DNA from 4 places in the Bradyrhizobium sp. GW821-FHT12B03 genome. Region 2 is predicted to be linked to each of the others. Evidence: predicted binding sites of a transcription regulator. Region 2 holds the regulator's gene; each other region holds the start of a gene.
The links. The regulator PhoB, encoded in region 2, activates phosphate uptake and scavenging genes when phosphate is short. The targets are predictions, from matches to a motif close to TGTCATNNANCTGTCAT.

Region 1 (3,658 bases), on a different contig from region 2:
CTGGTCGGGAGCGCTCGGTCTCTGTGCGATCGTCGCCGTCATCCGTCCCGCCGAGGCCGATCCCCGCGCCGTGGTTGAGCTCTTCACCTCGCAGGGCTGCTCGTCCTGCCCGCCCGCCGACCAGATCATCGGCGATCTCTCCAAAGACCCGTCGATCATCGCGCTGAGCATGCCGATCGATTATTGGGATTATCTCGGCTGGAAGGACACGCTGGCGGATTCGCGCTTCTCGGCGCGGCAGCGCGCTTATTCGCGCATGCGCGGCGACCGCGAGGTCTACACGCCGCAGGTCGTGGTCAACGGCTCAACGCATGTCATCGGCAGCGATCGTGCCGGCATCGAGAGCGCGATCGGCAGGACCGACAAAGGCACGGGCGTGATGAGCGTGCCGGTGACGATGTCGCTCTCGGGCAGGCAGATCAACGTATCGGTGGCCGCGAGCAAGGAGCCCGCGATCGCGCACGGCGAAGTCTGGATCTGCTCGATCGCGAGGTCGGTGCCGATCGCGATCAGCCGCGGCGAGAATCGCGGACAGCAGGTCACCTATCACAACGTCGTGCGCAATCTGCTCAAGGTCGGCGACTGGACCGGACGTCCGGAAAGCTGGACGGTGCCGATCGAGAACCTCACGCGCGACGGCGTCGACGGCGCCGTGGTCTATGTCCAGGACGGCAGCCGCGAGAAGCCCGGCCCGATGCTGGGCGCGGCGTACACGTCGCTGCACTGAAGCGCACGCTTCGCATTCTTCCTGATGCGCGGGTCTGGCTCTGTCTCCTCATGGTGAGGAGCGCGCCCCTTGCGCGCGTCTCGAACCATGAGAGGCCCCGCTGATGCCGCTCGGGCCTCGATCCTTCGAGACGCCGCGCAAAGAGCGCGGCCCCTCAGGATGAGGGGAGAGAGTGTGCGCAGTGGTGGAGAGAAGTTCGTCGAGCCGGAAACATCCCGACACAAACAAAAAAGGACCAACTTGCGTTGGCCCTCCTTGTCGCGCGTACAGACCCGATCCTGTTCGACCCCGGGGGGCTGGGGGCTGAGGAATCCGGAACCGAAAGGACCGGGTCAACGCACACAAGTCTTTTCGCAGTGCAGGGCGGCAGGCGCTGGGCGGAAAAGCGGCGAGACTATGATTCCTGCTAACGATCCCGTGACGGTTCGCCGCGACAGAGTTCCACCGTTGCGTGTGCTCCGATTCGCGCGCGATTCGATGGGTTGCACCGAGAGTTCTTAAAGAGCGCCCTCGAGGAGCCCCTTGCGGCGGGGAACGGTTGGCGCAATCATGCAACTGTCATGATCCGCGGTTCCGGGGACGGTCTTCGCGGACGCGATCATGCTGTGCGATGAGGAGGCGCTTCCCATGAGTCTGACGTCGGAGGATGCCGATCCGAGCGAGCAGCGCGCGGCGGCGCGTCCCGCCGCTGCGAATGCGCAGCCGAACCAGGTGACCTTCAACCGGCTCGAGCTGCGCCGAATTCTCAATCTCTACGGCCGCATGGTCGCCGACGGCGAATGGCGCGACTATGCCATCGACTTCCTGAAGGACCGTGCGGTGTTCTCGGTCTATCGCCGCGCCTCGGAAGTGCCGATCTATCGCATCGAGAAGGATCCGCGGCTCGCGCGCAAGCAGGGCATGTACAGCGTGATCTCGGCGACCGGCCTGATCCTGCGCCGCGGCCATGAGCTGGAGCGCGTGCTGCTGGCGATCGATCGCAAGCTGGCGGTGGTGTAGCGGCACGGACGACGCCGTGAAACTGGCAATTGGCGGTGGTTAATCCGCACGAGCGGTGCCGTGGGGTGGGCAAAGGCGCATAGCGCCGTGCCCACGTCTTTTCCCGATCGCGACAAGTCGTGGGCACGCTTCCGCCTTCGCTCTACGAGCTACGGCGGACGAGTCGCTTTGCCACCTGACGAGACCTACTTCTCCGGCACCGTCTTCGCGCCCTCGCCGAGGTCACGCTGCATCATCACCGTGTCCAGCCAGCGGCCGAATTTCAGCCCGACATTGGGATGCGTGCCGATCATCCTGAAGCCACCCTTGGCGTGCACGCCGATCGAGCCGGCATTGGCGGAATCGCCGATCACCGCGATCATCTGGCGGAAGCCGCGCGCCTCGCATTCCGTGATCAGCCGTTCCAGCAGCTTTGAGCCGACGCCGCGGCGGTGGAAAGAGGGATCGAGATAGATCGAGTTCTCGACCGTGAAACGATAGGCCGGCCGCGGCCGGTAGGCGCCGGCATAGGCATAGCCGGCGACGCGACCGTCGATGATGGCGACGAAATAGGGATAACCGCCGTCGACCAGCGTGCGGTAGCGCCGCGTCATCTCGGCGAGGTCAGGCGGTTCCAGCTCGAACGTCGCCGTGCCTTCGCGGACGGCCTGCTGGTAGATCGCGGTGATGGCGGGGAGGTCGGCCTCGGTCGTGGGCCTGATTTCGGGTGTGGACATGGCGCGAAGATTAAAGCCTTCCCGCGGCGGCTGGAAGAGGCCGGCAGCCTCTCCACGTCGTCCATTGCGAGCGCAGCGATGCAATCCAGAAATGCATCCGCGGAGGGGCTCCGGATTGCTTGGTCGCAAGGGCGCCTCGCTATGGAATCCGCGGCGGCCGCCCGCCCAAACAAAAACCCCGGCCTTGCGGCCGGGGTTCGTATCCGTTCTCTCGTCGTGGCGCTTAATCGCGCTGGCCGAGAAGCTGCAACAGCAGCGTGAACAGGTTGATGAAGTTCAGGTACAGCGACAGCGCGCCGGTGATGGCCGCACGCTCTGCGATGTCACCGCCGGCCGACGCGTAGCCGTAGATGTAGTCGTTCTTCAGCCGCTGCGTATCCCAGGCGGTGAGGCCCGCGAACACCAGCACGCCGACCACGGAGATGATGAAACCCATCACTCCGTTGGCCAGGAACATGTTGACGACACTCGCGATGACGATGCCGAACAGGCCCATCATCAGGAACGAGCCCATGCCGGTCATGTCACGCTTGGTGGTGTAGCCGTAGAGGCTCAGCGCGCCGAAGGTGGCCGCGGTGATGAAGAACACCCGCACGATCGAGGTGTGGGTGAACACCAGGAAGATCGAGGACAGCGAGATGCCCATCAGCGCCGCGAATACCCAGAACAGGATCTGGGCGGTCGAGGGGGCCAGACGGTTGATGCCTGCCGAGATCACGAACACCATGGCGAGCGGCGCGAGCATGAACAGCCACTTCAGGGGGCTGACGAACATCGCGTAGCCGAACGGCGTCAGGAACAGCTTGCCGACGCGGACGGCGTCCGCCGTCGGAACGTCGGTCACGGCAGCCATGTAGACGCCGAGCGCGGCCAGGCCGGTGATGGCGAGGCCGATGCTCATGTAATTGTAGACGCGCAGCATATAGGCGCGCAGGCCGGCATCGACCGTCGCGGCGTCAACACGCCCGGCGGCCCTGCCGAAAGGAGAAGCGTAGTTACGGTCTAGGTCCGACATGGTCGAATTCCCGTTGGTTGGTCCGGTCCGGCACGAGGGTCGCCATGCCGCCGGTTCGTCAAACTCTATCTCGGATACCGCTGCCAACCGACTAAATTTTGGCTAACAATCGGGGCTCCGAACCCATTCGATATGTGGGAAACTAACACATTCGCTGCAACCTTCCACGCGCGGCTGAATGTCGCCCTTGGCGGCAATCCT
Region 2 (3,658 bases):
TCTGACGGCACGGGTTTTTCGAGGCTTAGGCATTCGCCGCGAGGCGCCAGGATGGCAGCCGCACGGCGAGGGAAAGGGTGCAATGACGGTTTTGACCTGGTCCGACGATCGCGTCGAGCAGTTGAAAAAGCTCTGGGAGGCCGGATTATCGGCCAGCCAGATCGCAGCAGAGCTCGGCAATGTGACCCGCAACGCCGTGATCGGAAAGGTGCACAGGCTCGGCCTGTCCGGCCGCGCCAAGAGCCCCTCATCGGCGGCTCCCCGGCCGCGCAAGGCGCGTCCCGCACAGCACATGATGCGGGTGAGCCGCCCGATCGCACGCGGCAACACCGCGCTGGCGCAGGCCTTCGAGGTCGAGGTGGAGGCCGAACCGGTCACCTACGACAACGTGGTGCCGATGAGCCAGCGGCTGTCGCTGCTGGAATTGAACGAGGCGACCTGCCACTGGCCGGTCGGCGATCCCTCGAGCCCGGACTTCTTCTTCTGCGGCGGCAAGGCGCTCTCAGGCCTGCCCTACTGCGCCCAGCACTCGCGCGTGGCGTATCAACCGGCGGCGGACCGCCGGCGGGCGCCGGCGAAGCCCTCGCGGTGAGTTTGAGCTGAGATCAAGTGACGGCCGTCCCGCAATGGCGGCCCTGCAAACTCGATGTCGTCCCGGCGAAGGCCGGGACCCATAAACACCGAGTTCAATGGCTGAGCAAAAGGCCAACTCCGCGTCTTCGCCAAACCACGTTCGGTGGGTATGGGTCCCGGCCTTCGCCGGGACGACATGGAGAGTGCGGTTGCGGCCCGCTAAATCAACTCGCAAACCTTACGTCTGCTCCGCCTTCGCGAAACGGTCGTCCAGCGCGTAACCCGCGCCGCGCACCGTGCGGATCGGGTCCTGCTCGCGGCCGAGATTGAGCAGCTTGCGCAGACGGCCGATGTGAACGTCGACGGTGCGCTCGTCGATATAGATGTCGCGGCCCCAGACGCTGTCGAGCAGCTGCTCGCGCGAGAACACGCGGCCGGGATGCTCCAGGAAGAACTCCAGCAGGCGATATTCGGTCGGGCCGAGATCGATCGGCCGGCCGGAGCGCGCGACGCGACGCTTGTCGCGGTCGAGCTCGATGTCGCCATAGGCGAGCACCGTGGCGAGCCGCTCCGGGCTTGCGCGCCGCAAGAGGCCCTTCACGCGCGCCAGCAGCTCGGGCACCGAGAACGGCTTGACGATGTAATCGTCGGCACCGGTCGCAAGACCCCGCACCCGCTCGCTCTCCTCGCCGCGCGCGGTGAGCATGATGATCGGGAGCTGCTTGGTCTCGGGCCGGGTGCGCAGCCGCCGGCACAGCTCGATGCCCGACAGGCCCGGCAGCATCCAGTCCAGCACGATCAGATCGGGGATGTGCTCCTTGAGGCGGGTGTCGGCGTCGTCGCCGCGCATCACCGTCTCGACGTCATAGCCGTCGCCTTCGAGGTTGTAGCGGAGAAGCTCGGTGAGAGCTTCCTCGTCCTCAACCACCATAATGCGTGCGCCCATGGTGTCGTCGCTCCTTGCGTCTTCAGGTATTCGGGACCGTCGTGGCGAAGGTCGTCATGTCGCCCTTCGGCCGCTTGTCGGTGATCGCCTGGCCCTCGATCATGTAGAACACGGTCTCGGCGATGTTGGTGGCGTGGTCGCCGATCCGCTCGATGTTCTTGGCGCAGAACATCAGATGGATGCAGAACGAGATGTTGCGCGGATCCTCCATCATGTAGGTGAGGAGCTCGCGGAACAGCGAGGTGCAGATGGCGTCGACTTCCTCGTCGCCCTTCCACACCGCCATCGCCGCCGGCAGATCGTGCGCGGCATAGGCGTCCAGCACCGACTTGACCTGCTGCTGCACGAGGTCGGTCATGTGCTCCAGGCCGCGGAACAGCTTGAGCGGATGGAAGTCCGTCTCCAGCGCCGCGACGCGCTTGCCCATGTTCTTGGCGAGGTCGCCGATGCGCTCGAGATCGGTCGCAACGCGCATGGCGCCGACGATCTCGCGCAGATCGACCGCCATCGGCTGGCGGCGGGCGATGGTGAGCACGGCGCGCTCCTCGATGCGCTTCTGCAGCGCGTCGAGCTCGGTGTCGGTGGCGACGACGCGCTGGCCGAGCGGGACGTCGCGGCGGATCAGCGCGTCGACGGAATCGACGATCATGCGCTCGGCAATCCCGCCCATCTCGGCGACCAGCCGGGTGAGTTCCTGGAGGTCGGTGTCGAAGGCCTTTGCGGTATGTTCAGAACCCATGTCCCGTCTCCTCAGCCGAACCGGCCGGTGATGTAATCCTGCGTGCGCCGATCGCTCGGCGACGTGAAGATCTTGCTGGTGTCGTCGAACTCGATCAGCTCGCCGAGATACATGAAGGCAGTCTTGTCGGAGACGCGGGCCGCCTGCTGCATGTTGTGGGTGACGATCGCGATCGTGTAGTTCTCGGACAGTTCCTGGATCAGCTCCTCGACCTTGGCGGTCGAGATCGGGTCGAGCGCCGAGCAGGGCTCGTCGAACAGGATCACTTCAGGCCGCACCGCCACGGTACGGGCGATGCAGAGACGCTGCTGCTGGCCGCCGGAGAGCGACAGGCCGGAGGCGTTGAGCTTGTCCTTGACCTCGTTCCACAGCGCGCCGCCGCGCAGCGCCTTCTCGACGCGACCGTCCATCTCGGACTTCGAGATCTTCTCATAGAGGCGGATGCCGAAGGCGATGTTCTCGTAGATCGTCATCGGGAACGGCGTCGGCTTCTGGAACACCATGCCGACGCGGGCGCGCAGCAGGTTGAGGTCGAGCTTGCCGTCGAGGATGTTGGTCTGGTCGAGCATCAGCTGGCCGGTGGCGCGCTGGCCCGGATAGAGGTCGTACATCCGGTTGAAGATGCGCAGCAGGGTCGACTTGCCGCAGCCGGACGGGCCGATGAACGCGGTGACGCGGTTGGTGCCGAGCGTCAGGTTGATGTTCTTCAGCGCGTGGTGCTCGCCGTAATAGAAGTTGAGGTTGCGCACCGTCACCTTGGCGGGGGCCTCGGGCAATACCGCTGCCTGCGGCAAACCACCAGCCGCGCTCATCGATACGGAAAGCTCACTCATTTTGCGGTCCTCTCGGCGCCAAGGATGCGCGCGCCAATGTTCAGGGCAAGCACGGTAATCGTGATCAGCAGCGCGCCGCTCCAGGCGAGCTGCTTCCAATAGGCATAGGGGCTCTGGACGAAGTTGTTGATGGTGACCGGCAGGTTCGCCATCGTCTTGTTCAGGCCGAGGCTGAAGAACTGGTTCGACAGCGCGGTGAAGAGCAGCGGCGCGGTCTCGCCGGCGACGCGGGCGGTCGCGAGCAGCACGCCGGTGATGAGACCCGATCGGGCAGCACGATAGGCGATGCGCTTGATCACCAGCGAGCGCGGCAGGCCGAGCGCGGAGGCCGCCTCGCGCAGCGCGTTCGGCACCAGCAGCAGCATGTCCTCGGTGGTGCGCAGCACCACCGGAATGACGATGACGGCGAGTGCGAGCGAGCCTGCGATCGCCGAAAAGCCGCGCATCGGCACCACCACTGCGCCGTAGATGAACAGGCCGATGATGATCGAGGGCGCCGAGAGCAGGATGTCGTTGATGAAGCGGATCACCGAGGTCAGCTTGTCGTTGCGGCCGTACTCGGCGAGA
Region 3 (3,658 bases), on a different contig from region 2:
TTGAGCAGCGGCGTCAGCGTGCCCGAATCCAGAAACAGCCGCTCGCCGATGTCCTTGACCGGCACGTCATCGCGCTCCCACAGCACCAGCATCACCAGATATTGCGGATAGGTCAGGCCGAGCCGGTCGAGCAGCGGCTTGTAGACGCGGTTGAAGGCATGGGCGGCCGAATAGACCGCAAAGCAGATCTGGTTGTCGAGGCGCTGCGGGTCGAGAGCCGATAGTTTTCGGGGCATCGAGAATCTCACACGGTTTCCTCCATTCTGGGACCGGCCGGCGCCACATTCAATTGCGAACAATTAAATGTGAGGCATGCAAATTTAAATTGCGCACAATCTAATTGTTTGCGATACGGACTGCACCCCAACCGGAAGACCCGAGGAGACGAAAAATGTCCGTGAACGTCCTCTACAAGACCAGCGCAAAGGCCACCGGCGGCCGTGACGGCCATGCCGCAACCCTCGACGGCGCGCTCGACGTCAAGCTCACCACGCCGAAGGAGCTCGGCGGAGGCGGCGGCGCCGGCAACAATCCCGAGCAGCTGTTCGCGGCCGGCTACGCCGCCTGCTTCATCGGCGCGATGAAGTTCGTGGCCTCGCAGGGCGGCCCGAAGGTTCCCGCCGACGCTGCCGTCACTTCCACCGTCGGCATCGGCCCGCGCTCCGAAGGCGGCTTCGGCCTCGACATCGACCTCGCCGTCTCGCTGCCGGGCCTTGCCCGCGCCGAGGCCGAAGCGCTGGTCGCAAAGGCGCACCAGGTGTGCCCCTATTCCAATGCCACGCGCGGCAATGTCGACGTTCGCCTGACGGTCGTCTGATCGTCAAGCGGATCGGCTGGCCCGGGATCCCCCTCGGGCCGGCCATTCCGCTGATTTCCCACATTGCGGGATTGCGCTGCGGCAGCGCATGAGGCCCTACGCAGCAAGCCATTGCTGGCGCAAAAAAACCTCGCTAGGCCTGTGATCAAATATCGATACAGGGGAAGCGAAGGCATGACTGAAGCAGCATTGGGCGCAATGAGCGGACTGCGCGTCATCGATCTCACGCGCGTGCTCGGCGGTCCCTACTGCACCCAGATCCTCGCCGACCACGGCGCCGACGTGATCAAGGTCGAGCCGCCCGCCGGCGACGAGGTGCGCGACTGGGGCCCTCCCTTCCACGACGAGGATGCGGCCTATTTCATCGGTATCAACCGCAACAAGCGCTCGATCGGCCTCGACCTCGCCTCCGAGGGCGGCAGAATCGTGCTGCTGAAGATGCTGGAGACGGCCGACGTCCTGATCGAGAATTTCAAGCCGGGCACGCTGGAGAAATGGGGCATCGGCAACGAAATCCTCAGCAAGAAATTCCCGCGCCTCGTGCATTGCCGGATCTGCGGCTTCGGTGCCGACGGCCCGCGCGGCGGCAATCCCGGCTATGACGCCATCATCCAGGCCATGACCGGCATGATCGCCGCGACCGGCTCGCCCGAGAGCGGGCCGATGCGGATCGGCGTGCCGCTGGTCGACATCGGCACCGGCCTGTATGCGGCGATCGGCATCCTGATGGCGCTGTCGGAGCGGCAGCGCTCGGGCAAGGGCCAGTTCCTGGAGACAACGCTGTACGAGACCGGCCTTGCCATCATGCATCCGCACACCGCGAACTATTTCATGCATGGCAAGCCGCCTGGCCTGACCGGCAACGAGCACCCGAACCTCGTGCCTTACGCGATCTTCCCGACCAAGACCGACGACATCTTCATCGGCGTCGGCAATGACGGCACCTTCCGCAAGCTCGCCAAGGAAATCGGCAAGCCCGAGCTCGGCACCGATCCGCGCTTTGCCCGCAACAAGGACCGCATCGCCAACCGCGAGGCGTTGCGCGCCGAGCTTGCCGCCGTGTTCAGCCAGCACGAGGCCGAGCCGCTGTGCAATCGCCTGCTCGCGGCCGGCCTTCCCGCAGGGCCCGTGCAGAAGATCGACCAGGCGTTGACCAACCCGCACACCATCGCCCGCGGCGATGTCATCGAGAAGGATTGGTACAAGGGCGTGGCCTCGCCGATCCGGCTCGATCGCAGCAAGCCGAGCCTGCGCCGCCTGCCGCCGAAATTCAGCCAGCACTCGCAGGAGGTGCTGGGCGAGTTCGGGTATTCCAAGGCCGAGATCGACGCGATGATCGAGAACGGCACGGTCTGCGGCCCCGAGCGCAAGCGCTGAGATAAAGACGAAGATCGAGCGTCAGGGGCAGGTGAGCTCCCTCTCCCGCTTGCGGGAGAGGGTCGGGGAGAGGGTGCCTCCGCAACGGGACAATCCCCAAGTGCAGAAAGCCCTCACCCGGCGCTGCGCGCCGACCTCTCCCGCAAGCGGGAGAGGTTTAGAGAGATCTGAACGATGCCGCACTGCGGCGCGACCACGCATGTGCAGCGCGAACGGACCGGGCTGCCCGTGTCGCATTCGCCTATTTGACGGCTTCCCATTTGGCCGCGCTTGCTGCTTTCGTTTCTCCCGCTTACACAGTCATGTGAACGTCATATGGCGCTGCTAGCGCAAGCGCTTCTTATTGACGGGCAAGGGAGGATTTCTTGATGGCTCTTCGACACTATGGGGCGGCTGCCGCATTTGCACTCACGGTTGGCATGTCGGCCTCGCCGGCGCTGGCCGTGACCGAAATCCAGTGGTGGCACGCGATGACCGGCGCCAACAACGACGTCATCGTCAAGCTCGCCACCGACTTCAACGCGTCGCAGACCGACTACAAGGTCATCCCGACCTACAAGGGCAACTACCCCGATACGATGAACGCGGGCATCGCCGCGTTCCGCGCCGGCAACGCCCCGCACATCATGCAGGTGTTCGAAGTCGGCACCGCGACCATGATGGCCGCGACCGGCGCGGTGAAGCCGGTCTACAAGCTGATGGCCGAGGCCGGCGAGAAGTTCGATCCCAAGATCTACCTGCCCGCGATCACCGGCTACTACTCGACCTCGAAGGGCGAGATGCTGTCGTTCCCGTTCAACTCGTCGTCCACCGTGATGTGGGTCAACCTCGACGAGCTGAAGAAGGCCAACGTCGAGATCCCCAAGACGTGGCCTGAAACATTCGAGGCCGCCAAGAAGTTGAAGGCTTCAGGTCACGACACCTGCGGCTTCTCCGGCTCCTGGATCACCTGGGTCAACCTCGAGCAGCTCTCCGCCTGGCACAATTTGCCGCTTGCCAGCAAGGCCAACGGCCTCGACGGCTTCGACACCGTGCTGGAGTTCAACGGACCGCTTCAGGTCAAGCACCTCGAAACCCTGGTCGAGCTGCAGAAGACCAAGGTCTACGACTATGCCGGCCGCACCAACACCGGCGAAGGCCGCTTCACCTCGGGCGAATGCCCGATCTACCTGACCTCGTCGGCGTTCTTCGGCAACGTCAAGGCGCAGGCCAAGTTCGCCTTCACCGCCGTGCCGATGCCGTATTATCCCGACGTCAAGGGCGCACCGCAGAACTCGATTATCGGCGGCGCTTCACTCTGGGTCATGGGCGGCAAGTCGGCCGAGGAATACAAGGGCGTGGCCAAGTTCCTGACCTTCCTCTCCGACACCGATCGCCAGGTCTACATCCACAAGGCCTCGGGCTATCTGCCGATCACCAAGGCGGCCTATGCCAAGGCGAAGGAGGAAGGCTTCTACAAGGACC
Region 4 (3,658 bases), on a different contig from region 2:
CGCGACCAATGCGAAGGAAACCGAGAAGCTGCAATCGATCAAGGCGCACGCCGAAGCCAACGGCGTGCTCGACATGCAGCTGCTCACAGGCGAGGCCGCACGCGCGCTGGAGCCGGCGCTCGCCTGCGACGCCGCGCTGCTCTCGCCCTCGACCGGCATCATCGACAGCCACGCCTACATGCTCTCGCTCCGCGGTGAGGCCGAGGAAGCCGGCGCAGCCTTCGCGTTCCACACCCCGCTGATCCGCGCCAAGGTGGTCGCCGGCGTGATCGAGGTCGAGGCCGGCGGCGAGGCGCCGATGACGCTGCAATGCAGCCTCCTCGTCAACGCTGCGGGCCTCGCGGCGACGACGGTGGCGCGCACCATCGACGGCATGCCGCTGGACCGGATTCCGCCGGCCTATCTCGCCAAGGGAAACTACTTCAGCTGCAACGCCAGGGCACCGTTCTCGCGCCTGATCTATCCGGTGCCCGAGCCCGGCGGCCTCGGCGTGCATTTGACGCTGGATATGGCGGGGCAGGCGCGCTTCGGCCCTGACGTCGAGTGGATCGAGACGATCAACTACGAGGTCGATCCGTCACGCGCCGAGCGCTTCTATCCGGCGATCCGAAAGTACTGGCCGACGCTGCCCGACGGCGCATTGATGCCGAGCTATTCGGGCATCCGCCCGAAGATCGTGCCGCCGGCGGTGGCCACGCAGGACTTCCTGATGCAGGGCCCGCGCGATCACGGCATCGCAGGCCTGATCAACCTGTTCGGCATCGAATCGCCGGGACTGACGTCCTCGCTCGCGATCGCAGATCACGTCGCCGAGCTCGCAGACATTTAAACGCCGCGCAAAGATCTTTGCACGGTCAAGCACCTTCCAGCAGGGATGAGCGCAACGGCACTCACCCCTGCCTGAAAGGGTGCGATCAAACTCTACGCTGATACGGGGGTTACTAGTGAAGCGTGTCGCCGGTGTGCTTCAGACGCTCGATCTGGTCCTTGACCATCAACTTCCGGCGCTTCAACTCAACAATTTGCAGGTCGTCTGTTGAAAGGTGCACGAGAGCTTCGTGCAATTCGTTTTCGAGAGTTTTGTGCTTCCGTTCCAATTCAACCAGATGTGCCTGAATTGTCATTCGAAACCTCCTCGGTAGGGGTGAACCTTGGATTCGATCCGGACGAGGAAGTGTACATCACCGATTCGTTCTGTCGATGGGTATCCGTCGTCGTAGCGTCATTTTTGAAAATTCATATGTAACGAAGCGTGAGTAAGGGAACCACGTTGGAAAAATCCATGATATCAATGCGCTTGCGCAGCGCCGCAACGAACCATCGAAATATCTTGCGAGAGATCGGTGAGCGACGGCCCGAGATCGCTTGCGGTCACGGCGCGCAAGGACGATAATTTCCACAGGGCATCCACAGCCTTAATCTCACGCCTATCGGTTTTTCGGCCACCGCAGACATGACCCATGAAGACGAGCGCGAACTCGAAGCCGAGCTCGCCCGGTTGCAGCAGGAACACCGAGATCTCGACGCGGCGATCGATGCCCTGCATCAATCGCCTGCCCCCGACCTATTGCGGCTACAGCGGCTGAAGAAGCGCAAGCTGTTGTTACGCGACAGGATCGCGTTCATCGAAGACCAGATCACGCCCGACATCATCGCCTGATCCGTATCGCCTGATCCGTGAGCGGCCTTTTCGCGGCGGCCCGCCGCATCTGAATCCACTTGACTCCAAAAGAACAAAATAGGAACATTTGGACGTTCAACGCCCCAGGAACCGCCCAAGGACAACCCGCAAGGACACCGCAGATGTCGGCAACCGCCCTTCTCGACAACAGCCATTATGAACAGGCCTGCGATCAGGCGATCGCGATGTGCGACGGCAATCTGCGCAGCACCATCAAGGCGCTGATCATGGCCAACGAATATCTGGAGGCAGAGCTGGAGGAATTGCAGGCGGCGATCTCCGCCGGCTGCATTCCGGAGACCTCTCGCAGCAAGGCGCGGAGCAGCGCCGCCTAATGTTGATGACCGGAGCAACGCCATGTCGGACGTCACCTACTACGTTGCAATGCCCTTCCTGATCGATGAGGACGGATCGCCGGTCGCGGGCGCGGCCGAGGAATGTCAGTCCTCAACGGCAGCGCTGCGGCGCGCCGAGATTCTGGCACGCGGTGCCGGCCATATCGGCGCGGTCGCATTTTGCCGCAGCGGCGATCCCATGACCGGCGAATTCGGCGACGCCACGCTGCTGCGCAAATTCGGCAACGTGCCGGAAGATCTCGCCACGCTCTGAAGGTCAGTTGCCGAGAAGGTCAGTTGCTGACGAGCCTGATCCGCGGCTCGTGCCGCCGGCGCGCCTTGCGGACATACATGGCGGCATCGGCCTCTTCCAGGGCGCGGCCTGCATCGGAGTGCGCCCCCAGCAGCGCGACGCCGGCGGAAGCGCCCGCGGTCACATGCTGGCCGCGAAAGACGAAGGATAATTCGTCGATCGCCTGCTCGAAGGCCGCGGCCTTGGCCTTGGCATCGGTCTCGTTGAGATTCCACAGCAGCAGCGCGAACTCGTCGCCGCCGAGCCGGCCGACGACATCAGAGGCGCGAACCTGCCGCGTCAGCGCGCCGACGATCGCCTTGAGCACTTCGTCGCCGGCAGCGTGGCCGAAGGAATCGTTGATCGGCTTCAGCCGATCGACGTCGAGCACGATCAGCGCGCCGGTGGCGCGATAGCGCTTCATGTAGGCAATGGCGCGCGCAAGCTCGCGCTCGAAGCCGCGCCGGTTCGGAATCTCGAGCAGGAAATCGGTGTCGGCGGCCGCCTCGAGTTCCGAGATCCGCCGCATGGCCGCCTTGAGCTTGCTCCGCAGGCCGCGGATGGTCTTGGCGTCCTGCCTGGCGCCGTCGTCGGCCGACGCGCCGCGCCGCGCGGCCTTGGCCGGGCGGCTGGCCGGCCCCTTGGGGGCTGCTTTGGATCGGCTGGCGCTGGTCTTCCGGCCCTTTTTGGCCTTCGCAGCGTTCGCCCTTTTTGGTTTCTTCATGGGCATCCTGCTCAATGAAGGCTTGCGGGGATTCACCAAGACAGGATAGTGCATTCCCTTCTCCTTGCCACCGCCTTGCGATCCGCCGGCCGGAACCGTTAGTCTGGCCTATGTTTCTGTTTTCCCGAGAACAATTGACGTCATGACCGCGCCGATCGCCATTATCATGGGAAGCCAGTCGGACTGGGACACGATGCGGCATGCCGCCGACACGCTCGAGGCGCTCGGCGTTGCCGCCGAGACCCGCATCGTTTCGGCACACCGCACGCCCGACCGGCTGGTCGCTTTCGCCAAGGGCGCCAAGGCGGCGGGTTACAAGATCATCATCGCCGGCGCGGGCGGCGCAGCACATCTGCCGGGCATGGCGGCGGCGCTGACGGAACTCCCGGTCTTCGGCGTTCCCGTCGAATCGAAGACGCTCAAGGGCATCGATTCGCTCTATTCGATCGTCCAGATGCCCGCGGGCATCCCGGTCGGCACCCTCGCCATCGGCAAGGCAGGCGCGATCAACGCGGCGCTGCTTGCTGCCGCCGTGCTGGCACTGTCCGACCCCGCCTTGTCCGACCGCCTCGCTGCCTGGCGCAAGGCGCAGACCGAGGCGGTTGCCGATCGCCCGGAGGACAAGG

Region 1: the regulator PhoB is predicted to act here: its motif matches at 1,273-1,289, upstream of AC1RUR_RS33390 (DUF2794 domain-containing protein).
Region 3: the regulator PhoB is predicted to act here: its motif matches at 2,493-2,509, upstream of ugpB (sn-glycerol-3-phosphate ABC transporter substrate-binding protein UgpB).
Region 4: the regulator PhoB is predicted to act here: its motif matches at 1,210-1,226, upstream of AC1RUR_RS13620 (YdcH family protein).

The regions. Positions count from the first base shown of each region.
Region 1 is NZ_JBXAQU010000024.1:59,384-63,041, forward strand. Features, by position in the region: gene AC1RUR_RS33385 (DUF1223 domain-containing protein) at 1-727, shown strand, start outside; gene AC1RUR_RS33390 (DUF2794 domain-containing protein) at 1,355-1,726, shown strand; gene AC1RUR_RS33395 (GNAT family N-acetyltransferase) at 1,912-2,442, opposite strand; gene AC1RUR_RS33400 (Bax inhibitor-1/YccA family protein) at 2,666-3,457, opposite strand.
Region 2 is NZ_JBXAQU010000004.1:224,445-228,102, forward strand. Features, by position in the region: gene AC1RUR_RS10645 (GcrA family cell cycle regulator) at 83-592, shown strand; gene phoB (phosphate regulon transcriptional regulator PhoB) at 812-1,519, opposite strand; gene phoU (phosphate signaling complex protein PhoU) at 1,542-2,258, opposite strand; gene pstB (phosphate ABC transporter ATP-binding protein PstB) at 2,270-3,091, opposite strand; gene pstA (phosphate ABC transporter permease PstA) at 3,088-3,658, opposite strand, start outside.
Region 3 is NZ_JBXAQU010000009.1:47,686-51,343, reverse strand. Features, by position in the region: gene AC1RUR_RS18760 (MarR family winged helix-turn-helix transcriptional regulator) at 1-236, opposite strand, end outside; gene AC1RUR_RS18755 (organic hydroperoxide resistance protein) at 392-817, shown strand; gene AC1RUR_RS18750 (CaiB/BaiF CoA transferase family protein) at 992-2,194, shown strand; gene ugpB (sn-glycerol-3-phosphate ABC transporter substrate-binding protein UgpB) at 2,563-3,658, shown strand, end outside.
Region 4 is NZ_JBXAQU010000006.1:49,818-53,475, forward strand. Features, by position in the region: gene AC1RUR_RS13615 (NAD(P)/FAD-dependent oxidoreductase) at 1-829, shown strand, start outside; gene AC1RUR_RS13620 (YdcH family protein) at 942-1,124, opposite strand; gene AC1RUR_RS13625 (YdcH family protein) at 1,454-1,660, shown strand; gene AC1RUR_RS13630 (hypothetical protein) at 1,804-2,016, shown strand; gene AC1RUR_RS13635 (hypothetical protein) at 2,039-2,290, shown strand; gene AC1RUR_RS13640 (GGDEF domain-containing protein) at 2,310-3,032, opposite strand; gene purE (5-(carboxyamino)imidazole ribonucleotide mutase) at 3,175-3,658, shown strand, end outside.